Regions from separate parts of the Streptomyces sp. NPDC058955 genome, predicted to be linked through region 1. Evidence: riboswitches for the same ligand, from Rfam matches in the RefSeq annotation. Region 1 holds a riboswitch; the other holds the start of a gene.
The links. A riboswitch is a leader RNA that binds a small molecule or an ion and turns the genes downstream of it on or off. The one in region 1 is predicted to bind cyclic di-AMP.
Positions count from the first base shown of each region.

Region 2: it holds a riboswitch for cyclic di-AMP, as region 1 does, so the genes downstream of both, ACFW1I_RS34360 (M23 family metallopeptidase) here and ACFW1I_RS17955 (transglycosylase family protein) in region 1, are expected to answer to the same signal.

Region 1 is NZ_JBHYKM010000041.1:12,009-16,890, forward strand. Features, by position in the region: gene ACFW1I_RS17945 (septum formation initiator family protein) at 1-155, opposite strand, end outside; gene eno (phosphopyruvate hydratase) at 258-1,544, opposite strand; gene ACFW1I_RS17955 (transglycosylase family protein) at 1,833-2,570, opposite strand; cyclic di-AMP (ydaO/yuaA leader) riboswitch at 2,575-2,752, opposite strand; gene ACFW1I_RS17960 (transglycosylase family protein) at 3,017-4,141, opposite strand; gene ACFW1I_RS17965 (cytochrome P450) at 4,293-4,882, opposite strand, start outside.
Region 2 is NZ_JBHYKM010000146.1:394-5,275, reverse strand. Features, by position in the region: gene ACFW1I_RS34370 (PrsW family intramembrane metalloprotease) at 1-963, shown strand, start outside; gene ACFW1I_RS34365 (aldo/keto reductase) at 960-1,919, opposite strand; gene ACFW1I_RS34360 (M23 family metallopeptidase) at 1,991-3,211, opposite strand; cyclic di-AMP (ydaO/yuaA leader) riboswitch at 3,223-3,374, opposite strand; gene ACFW1I_RS34355 (PP2C family protein-serine/threonine phosphatase) at 3,623-4,726, opposite strand.

The DNA of each region.
Region 1 (4,882 bases):
CAGACGACCAGGGCGAGGAAGGCGGCGCGGCCGGTGAGCCGGGAGCGCCGGGCCTGGCGCCGGGTCTGGGAGCGGTAGACACGGGCGGCGGTCTGCTCGCCGATCAGCCTGATCCGGGTCGCGGTCGAGAACCGGTCCCGGTCCTTCACGGCCATGTCGTGTCGCCTCCCCTGTCTCCGGTGTCCCTCAAACGTGCGTCCCCGCACACGGTACGGGACCGGGTGCGGGGACGGACGGAACTACGGTGCCGGGGCAGGTCAGCCCTTGAAGCGCGGGAAGGCGCTGCGGCCGGCGTAGACGGCGGCGTCGTCGAGGATCTCCTCGATGCGCAGCAGCTGGTTGTACTTGGCGACGCGCTCGGAGCGGGCCGGGGCGCCGGTCTTGATCTGGCCGCAGTTGGTGGCGACGGCGAGGTCGGCGATGGTGACGTCCTCGGTCTCGCCGGAGCGGTGGGACATCATGCACTTGAAGCCGTTGCGCTGGGCGAGCTCGACGGCGTCGAGGGTCTCGGTCAGCGAGCCGATCTGGTTGACCTTCACCAGGAGGGCGTTGGCGGACTTCTCCTCGATGCCGCGGGCGAGGCGCTCGGGGTTGGTGACGAAGAGGTCGTCGCCGACGAGCTGGACCTTGTCGCCGAGCTTCTCGGTGATGACGTTCCAGCCGGCCCAGTCGTCCTCGAACAGCGGGTCCTCGATGGAGACGAGCGGGTACGCGGAGACGAGCTCCTCGTAGTACTCGGTCATCTCGGCGGCGGAGCGCTCCTTGCCCTCGAAGAGGTACTTGCCGTCCTTGTAGAACTCGGAGGCGGCGACGTCCAGGGCGAGGGCGACGTCCTTGCCGGGCACGTAGCCGGCCTGCTTGATGGCCTCCAGGATGAGGTCGAGCGCCTCACGGTTGGAGCCGAGGTTCGGGGCGAAGCCGCCCTCGTCGCCGAGGCCGGTGGAGAGGCCCTTGGTCTTCAGGACGGACTTGAGGGTGTGGTAGACCTCGGTGCCCCAGCGCAGCGCCTCGGAGAAGGACTCCGCGCCGATCGGGGCGATCATGAACTCCTGGATGTCGACGTTGGAGTCGGCGTGCGACCCACCGTTGAGGATGTTCATCATCGGAACGGGCAGCAGGTGCGCGTTCGGGCCGCCCAGGTAGCGGAAGAGCGGGAGGTCGCTGGCCTCGGAGGCGGCGTGCGCGACGGCGAGGGAGACGCCGAGGATGGCGTTGGCGCCGAGCGACGACTTGTCCGGGGTGGCGTCCAGGTCGAACATGGCCTGGTCGATCAGGCGCTGCTCGGTGGCGTCGTAGCCGACGAGCTCCGGGCCGATCTGCTCGATGACGGCGAGGACGGCCTTCTCGACACCCTTGCCGAGGTAGCGGTTCTGGTCACCGTCGCGGAGCTCCAGGGCCTCGAACGCACCGGTGGAGGCACCGGACGGCACGGCAGCACGGCCGGTGCTGCCGTCGTCGAGGCCGACCTCGACCTCGACCGTGGGGTTGCCTCGGGAGTCCAGGATTTCCCGGGCTACGACGACGTCGATGGACGGCACGAGCATCTCCTTCTGGGATGTGACGCTAGGTGTGACGCATGGTCGCAAGGTCTCGTTCGCCTTGCGACAAGAGCCTAACCGGCTCCGGCGCTCCGGCCAGCCGACCGCCCGTCCCCTGGGACGAAAAAGGGCCCAAGAGCATCCAGTAGGGGACGAAAGACCCGGAATCTACTGGACGGTAACGGCAGAACCCCGGTCCGGAGCCACGGGGGAAGGGGGCTCGGGACCGGGGTGGTCACCGCGGGAGGGTCGTCGGGTGCCGGTGAGCCGCCGGACTCACCGCCACCGCGGGCCTTACTTCAGGTGGAGCTGCTGGCCCGGGTAGATCAGGTCGGCGTTCTCGACGACGTCCTCGTTGAGCTCGAAGAGCTTCGCCCAGCCGCCCTCGACGCCCTGCGCCTCGGCGATCTTGCTGAGGGTGTCGCCGGCGACGACCTTGTACTCGCCGTCGCCCTTCTTGACCTTCTTGCCGGTCGGGGTGGTGACGGTCTTCTTGGCGGCGGCCTGCGGGGCGGCCTGGGCGGCGCGCTCCGGGGCCTGGCGCTGCTCGCTGCGGGTGGCGGGGCGCTCCGTGGAGCGCTCGGGGGCGCTCTGCTGCGGGGCGGCCTGCTCGGTGCTCTGCTGCTGCGGAGCGGCCTCGGCGGAGCCGCCGTCGTAGGAGGCGGAGGAGAGGCCGACGCCGCAGCTCGGCCAGGCGCCCTTGCCCTGGCCCGCGAGGACCTTCTCGGCGATGGCGATCTGCTGCGACTTGCTGGCCTGGTCGGCGGTGGAGGCGTAGGCGGTGCCGCCGTACGCGGCCCAGGTGGAGGCCGAGAACTGCAGGCCGCCGTAGTAGCCGTTGCCCGTGTTGATGGACCAGTTGCCGCCGGACTCGCACTGGGCGACGCGGTCCCACTCGGAGGAGGTGGCGGCGGAAGCGGTGCCCGCGGCCATCAGCGGGGCGGCGACGGCCGCGCCGGTGACGCCGACGAGGGCGACGACGCGGGTGGCCTTGGAGGGACGACGACGCTTGCCCGTGCCGGAGAACAGCATGGAGTTTCCTCTTCACCGACGCCTGTGAGGTGAGCTGTCGGGTTCGGGCTTGAAGAGTTCGCCCGGCCGCGTGTCCTTGCACGCGGCTTCACCCCTAGCCGGTCCGTTCGGCCGTCAGTCTCAACGGCCGGGACCGGCGCAAACCTTGGGTCCCCCACTCCTGCCTGCGGCGCTTTCGCGACGACAGTTCCCGGCGGCCGACGGCAGGACTCGGCGTTTCGGTCGACGGGGCCCGCGGTGGCGAGCGGTGTCGACCGTAGACACACAGGTGCTCGAAGTTCAAAGGGCCTTACGACGGACAAATCGCCCTTACTTGCACTCCGTCAGACCTCGTTTGCGCAGGTGAGAGCTGACGGAAGCAAAGTTTGCGGACGTGACACGCCAGTTGGGACGAAGAGACCCATGTCTCACTTTCCCAAAATCGGACATACAGCCCTGAAACGACCTCACTTCTCCGCTGCGGGGTCCGTCAGTTCAAGGCTCTGACCAGGAAGGATGAGATCCGGATCGGCGCCGACCGTCTGGCGGTTGGCGTCATAGAGCGCGTCCCAGCCGCCGGCGAGGTCGTTCGCCTGAGCGATCTCCGACAGGCTGTCACCCGGCCGCACGGTGTACGCGTCACTTGCGCCCGAGTTGACGGGGGTTGAGGTGACCTTGTCCGCAGCTGCGGCATGTCGACCGGAATCCTGAGAGGTGTCCGTTGTGTCGGATTCCTCCGGTGCCGCCTCGCCCCGATGCTTGCCCGTCCCGGGTGTGGCCGACGACACGTCAGACCCGTCCGCGCCGGGGGTCACCGGAGTGGTGGGCGTCACGGGCGCCTTCGAGTCGTCCGGGGACGCGACCGGGGCGTCCGGGGTGCCCGTGGAGGCGTCCGGGGCGCCGGGCGCGGTGGTCGCAGGCGGCGGCGTGACCGTCCCCGTGGGGGCCGGGGTCGTGGGCGCCGGGGTGGTGGCGGACTTCGCGGGGGCGGTGGGCGCGGCCGGGGCCGTGGTGGTCCCCGCCGCCTTCTCGGCCGCCCGCTCCGCCTTGTCGGCGCGCTCGGTGGCCGGCGCGGTCGTCCCGGCGGTCTCCGTCGCCTCCGGCCGGGCGTCGGCGGCGGCCCTCGTGGAGGTGCCGCCGGTCCAGTTGGACTCGGGCGCGACGCCGCCCTCTTCCTCCTCCTGGACCGCGGGGCCCGGCTGGACGCCGGTCGCCCTGCCGTCGTTCTCCAGACCGGCGATGGGCGCGCAGGTGGCCCAGTCGGTGCTGCCGGAGGCGAGCGCCTTCTCGGCGACGGTGATCTGCTGCGCGCGGCTGGCGAGGTCGGGGCTGGGGGCGTACGCGAGTCCGCCGTGCCGCTCCCACGCCTCCTGCGTCATCTGGAGGCCGCCGTAGGCGCCGTTGCCGAAGTTGGCGCTCCACTGCCCCCCGGACTCGCAGGCGGCGACCCGGTCCCAGGTGGCCGCGTCGGCGGCGGAGGCGGAGCCGGTGGCGAGCAGCGGCAGCGCCAGGGCGGATCCGGTCACTCCGGCGGTGACGACGAGCGCGGGAGCCTGGCGGGGTCGACGGTGTCGTCCGTTTCCGGAAAGCATGTCGGGGCCTTTCGCGTGACGGCGGGGACGGCGGGTGCGCCTGGGACGGCCGGGATGGGGCCGAACGTTGGCGCGAACGTAGCCGCATTCGAACGTCCGTCACAAGTCGATGGCTGCGCGATCACGCGAAGATCACATTTCTGACACGCCGTCATCCGCCGTGACGGGGTGCGGAAGGGGTGAACTCCACCGGAAGCGTGCGCAACCCCCGCATGATGAGCCCGCCGCGCCACCGCAGTTCGTCCGGATCGGCGCCAAGTCGCAGGTCCGGCAGGCGGGTCAGGAGGGTGGCGAGCGCGGTCTGCCCCTCCAGCCGGGCGAGCGGCGCGCCCAGGCAGTAGTGGATGCCGTGGCCGTAGCCCAGGTGCTGGTTGTCCTTGCGGGCGAGGTCGAGGGTGTCCGGCGCGCCGAAGCGGTCCGGGTCGCGGTCGGCCGCCGCGAGGACGACGAGGACCGGGTCGCCGGCCGGGATCGGCTGCCCGCCGAGGGTGAGGCCGGTGGTCGCGTACCGCCAGGTCGCCAGCTCGACCGGCCCGTCGTACCGCAGCAGTTCCTCGACGCCGGTCTCCAGGAGCCCGGTCTCCCCGGCGGCGAGCGAGGACTGGAGGAGGGCCCGCTGGTCCGGGTTGCGCAGCAGGGCGTAGGTGCCGTTGCCGATCAGGTTGATGGTCGTCTCGAAGCCGGCGAAGAGCAGCACGAAGCACATGGCGACGGCCTCGGCCTCGGTGAGGTGGTCGCCGT
Region 2 (4,882 bases), on a different contig from region 1:
GCGAACTCCTTCGCCGTCCGCTGGATCGCCACCGCGACCGCCGACCCGGGCTCGGCCGACGACCTCGGCGCCACGGTGATCGCCCCGGTGGTGGAGGAGTCCGCGAAGGCCGCCGCGATCCTGCTGCTCTTCCTCTTCCGGCGGCGGGACTTCCGGAGCCTGGTCGACGGGGTGGTGATCGCCGGTTTCACCGCGACCGGCTTCGCGTTCACCGAGAACATCCTCTACCTGGGCAACGCCTTCGGCGAGGACCAGGACCTCGGGGACGGCGGGATCGGCGCGGTCACCGCCGGCACCTTCTTCGTCCGGGTCGTGATGTCGCCGTTCGCGCACCCGCTCTTCACGGTGCTCACGGGCATCGGCTTCGGTCTGGCCGCGCTCGCCCCGCGCGGCAGGGTGCGCAGACCGCGCAAGGTGCTGCTGCCGCTCGCCGGGCTGCTGCTCGCGATGGGCGTCCACGCGCTGTGGAACGGTTCGGCGACCTTCGGCGGCCCGCTCGCCTTCTACGCCGTGTACGGGATCTTCATGGTGCCGGCCTTCGGTCTGCTGACCTGGCTGGCCGTGTGGAGCCGGCAGAAGGAGCTGCGGACGATCGCCGGGGTGCTGCCGGCGTACGCGGCGGCCGGCTGGCTCTCCCCGGAGGAGCCGCTGGCGCTCTCCTCGATGCGGGCCCGCCGCACCGCGCGGGCGGTGGCGTCGCGTACGTACGGGAAGGCGGGGGCGCGGACGGTCGGCGAGTACGAGTCCTTCGCCACCACCCTGGCGTTCCTGCGCGAGCGGGCCCGCCGGGGCACGGTCCCGGTGCCCGACTTCGCCGCGCGGGAGCAGGAGCTGCTGCACCACCTGTGGGAGCGCCGGGCGATGGCCTCCCCCGCGCTGTCGTACGCGGCGCGGGCCACCGGCCGGGTGTGGGTGCCGCCGCAGTACCTCGACTACGGCGGCTACAACCCGTACAAGGGCTAGCCCTCGGGGGTCTCCGAGGCGGCCGTGAGGCGGGCCAGTTCGGCCGCCGTCAGGGTCAGGTCGGCGACCGCGACCAGTGCCGGCACCTGCTCGACCGTGCGGGCCGAGGCGATCGGCGCGGCGACGGTGGGGCGGGAGGCGAGCCAGGCGAGGGCGACGGTGGCGGGCTCGGCGCCGTGGGCCTCGGCGACCTCGTCGAGGGCGGCGAGCACGGCCTGCCCGCGCGCGGTCTCGGCGAGGGCGGAGGCCCGGTAGGCGCGGACGCTCTCGACGGTCCGGCCGGGCCGGTACTTGCCGGTGAGGAAGCCGGCGGCGAGGCCGTAGTACGGGACGGCGGCGAGGCCCGCGTCGGCGGCGGTGTCGAGGAGCGGGCCCTCGTACTTCTCGCGCGACACGAGGTTGTACTCGGGCTGGAGCGCCACGTACCGGGCGAGGCCCTCCGCCTCGGCGAAGTCGAGGGAGGCCCGCAGCCGCTCCGGGGAGATGTTGGAGGCGGCGACGGCCCGCACCTTGCCGTCCTTCACGAGCTGGTCGAGGGCGGTGACGATCTCCTCGACCGGGACCGTCTCGTCGTCGAAGTGCGTGTAGTACAGGTCGATGTAGTCGGTGCCGAGGCGGCGCAGGGACTCCTCCGCGCCGGCCTTGATGGTGGCGGCGGCCAGGCCCTTGAGCGGGGAGTGGGCGCCGACCTTGGTGGCGACGACGATGTCGGAGCGGTTGCCGCGGGCGGCCAGCCAGCGGCCGATGATCGTCTCGGACTCGCCGCCCTCGTTGCCCTCGACCCACTCCGAATAGACATCGGCGGTATCCACGAAGTTGCCGCCGGCGGCCGCGTAGGCGTCCAGGACCGCGAAGGACCGCTCCTCGTCGGCGCTCCAGCCGAAGACGTTGCCGCCGAGGGCGAGCGGGAAGACGCGCAGGTCGGAGGTGCCCAGCGGGCGCAGAGTCGAGGTCATGCAGAAATCAACTCCGTGCACCGCCGGGCGTATTCCGGTCGAGGAGCCTGAACCCCGGCCGGAAGGCGGGCTCAGACCGTCAGGCCCTTGGACCGCAGCCACTCGGCCGGGTCGATGCCCGAGCCGTCCGGGGTGTGGACCTCCATGTGGAGGTGGGGTCCGGTGACGTTGCCGGTGGCGCCGACGCGACCGATGGTCTCGCCGGTGGAGACGGTCTGGCCGGCGGCGACGGTCATGGAGGAGAGGTGGCAGTACCAGATCTCGGTGCCGTCCTCCAGCTCCAGGACGATCCGGTAGCCGTACGAGCCGGAGTAGGTGGCCGACTTGATGGTGCCGCCGTGCACCGCCTTGAGCGGGGTGCCGGTGGGGGCGGCGAAGTCGAGGCCCGTGTGGTAGCCGGAGGACCACATCGAACCGGACTGCATGTAGGTGGAGGTGAGCGTGTACGAGGAGAGCGGCATCGAGTAGCTGGCGGCCAGCTGGGCGAGCCGCTCGGCCTCCGCCTTCTCGGCGGCGATCCGCTCGGCCTCGGCCTTCTCCTCGGCGAGCCGCTTCGCCTCCGCTTCCGCCTCCGCCTTGGCCTTCGCCTCGGCCTCCGCCTTGGCGGCGGCCTCGGCCTGGGCGGCGGCGTCCGCCGCGGCCTTCTCGGCGGCGGCCTTCTCGGCGGCCAGCTTCTCGGCGTCGACGGCGGCCTGCTGCTGCTGTTCGGCCTGCTGGAGGATGCGGGCGCGCAGGGCCTCGCCGGCGTCGGCGGCGGAGGCGGTGCGCTCCCCGGTGGCGGCGGTGCCGGCGGTGTCGGTGTCGGCCGGGGCGGTGTACGTGATCGAGGTGAGCGGCTTCGCGCCGGCGCCGCCCGTGGCGACCGGCGCGGAGTCCTGCGCCTCGGCGGTCTCCTCGTCGCCGCCGGGCAGCAGCGAGCCGACGCCGGGCAGGTCGTGGGCGTCCGGGAGGCCCAGGTCGGGGAGGTCCGGGAGCGAGATCGCGACCGGGGGCTTCTCCTGCGCGGTGGCGAGGCCGCCCGCGCCGACGGCGGCGATGACGCCGACGCCGAGGACGGTGGAGGAGCGGGCGAAGTTGGAGCGCTGCTTCACGACCCGGTGCCGGCCGCCGGCGCGGCTCTCGGCGCGCAGGGAGCCCTCGGTCGGGTTCCACTCCCCGGGCGCGGGGGTGAAGGAGGCGGTGTCGTACGCGTACGTGCCCGACGCTGCGCCGGCCGGGTCGTCCGCTCCGACGGCACCCGGGCCGCCGAAGGGGTCGAAGGGGGCTCCGGGTACGGGGGTGTTGGACGCCACGGGGGCGCGCTCCTTTCCTTCCTTCTCGCCTACCGGGTTAGCTGACGGGTTCGGAGCAGGAAGGTCTCCTACGGGCGTGTTCGCACGGGGGAGGTGCGAGGGGCCCGATTCACCCCAAGGGATGGTTCCCCGGTTCCCTTTCGGGATTCGGCACGTGCGCACGGAGCCGCCTCTTGCGACGGCTGGGACGACCGCGCTGCGTTATCGAACGTTAATAGACACGGCGGTCCGATTCCAAGCCGTTCCTCTTGATCATTCATTGAATTGGCAGGGATTCGCCCGAGTTGACCCCCCTTCAGTGAGGCCCCGGCAAACCCCGAGAATCTGACGTTATGTCAATTGTTATCGCTGTGACACCTCGTGACCACGGACCGTGATGACGGCCCGTTCCGCCCGTCCCGCCCGTCCCCGTCAACCCGCCGGCCCGGGCGGCACCACCGGCATCGTCCGCCGCCGCTCCGGGGCCCCGGCCGCCGGCCGGCTCACCGCGAGCAGCGCCATGTCGTCGGTCGACCCCCCGCCGGTGTGCCGCCGCACGTCGTCCACGAGCGCGTCGAGCAGCTCCTCCGGCCCGGGGAAGACCGCCCCCGCGAGCCGGTCCGCCGGATCGTAGAAGACGCCGCTCGGGTCCCGCGCCTCCGAGAGCCCGTCGGTGTAGAAGAGCAGCGTCGCGCCCGGCGGGTACGACCGCTCGTCGGCCCGGTCCGGCCAGACCGACAGCTCCCCCATCCCGAGCGGCAGCGCCGCCTCGGCCGGCTCGATCGCCTCCAGGCGCCCGTCCCCGTACAGCAGCAGCGGCGGCGGATGCCCCCGGTTCACCAGGCGGACGCGCTCGCCCTCGCGCGGGATCTCCGCGAGCACCGCCGTCGTGAACCCCTCGAAGGCGTCCAGCCCCTCCCGCCGGGTCCCCTCCCGTGTGAGGGCCCGTTCGAGCCGCTGCGCCACTCCCTCCAGCGTCGCCTCCTGCTCGGCTGCCTCCCGGAAGGCCCCGATGACGACGGCCACCGCCTCCACCGCGTCCATGCCCTTCCCCCGCACGTCGCCGACCACCAGCCGCACCCCGTGCGGGGTGTCCTGCACCGCGAACAGGTCGCCGCCGATGAAGGCGTCCGCCTGCGCCGCCTCGTACCTGGCCGCGCACTGGAGCCCCGCGATCCGCTCCGCCGGCATCGGCAGCACCGCCCGCTGCGCGGCCTCCGCGATCACCCGCGCCGACGCCAGCCGCTCCCCGCTGCGCCGCACCACCAGGTTGATCACCAGCGCCAGCGCCGAGACGGTCACCACGGTCAGGGTCTCGGTGAGCGAGGGCACGTCGGAGAGCGTGCCGTTGTACGCGTGCAGCCCGACCGAGGCCAGGATCGCCGCGAGCCCGGTCAGCAGCGTCGTGAGCCGGGAGAAGAACGGGGCCGCGACCAGCGGGGCGGCGGAGAAGAGCGGCGCCGCCGTGTACGAGGGCGGCGTGGACAGGTCGAAGAGCACCCCGCCGACGATGATCAGCGGCGGCAGCGCCCGCAGGAACCTGCGGGTGGCCCCGAAGGGGGCGGCCGGGGGGTGCGGATCGCGCCCGTACGGCCCCCGGGGCGCACCGGACCGGGCGATGCGCCGGCCGGGGGGGGGGGGCGCGCCCCCCCCCCCCCCCCCCCCCCCCCCCGGGGGGGGCCGGTGTTATTC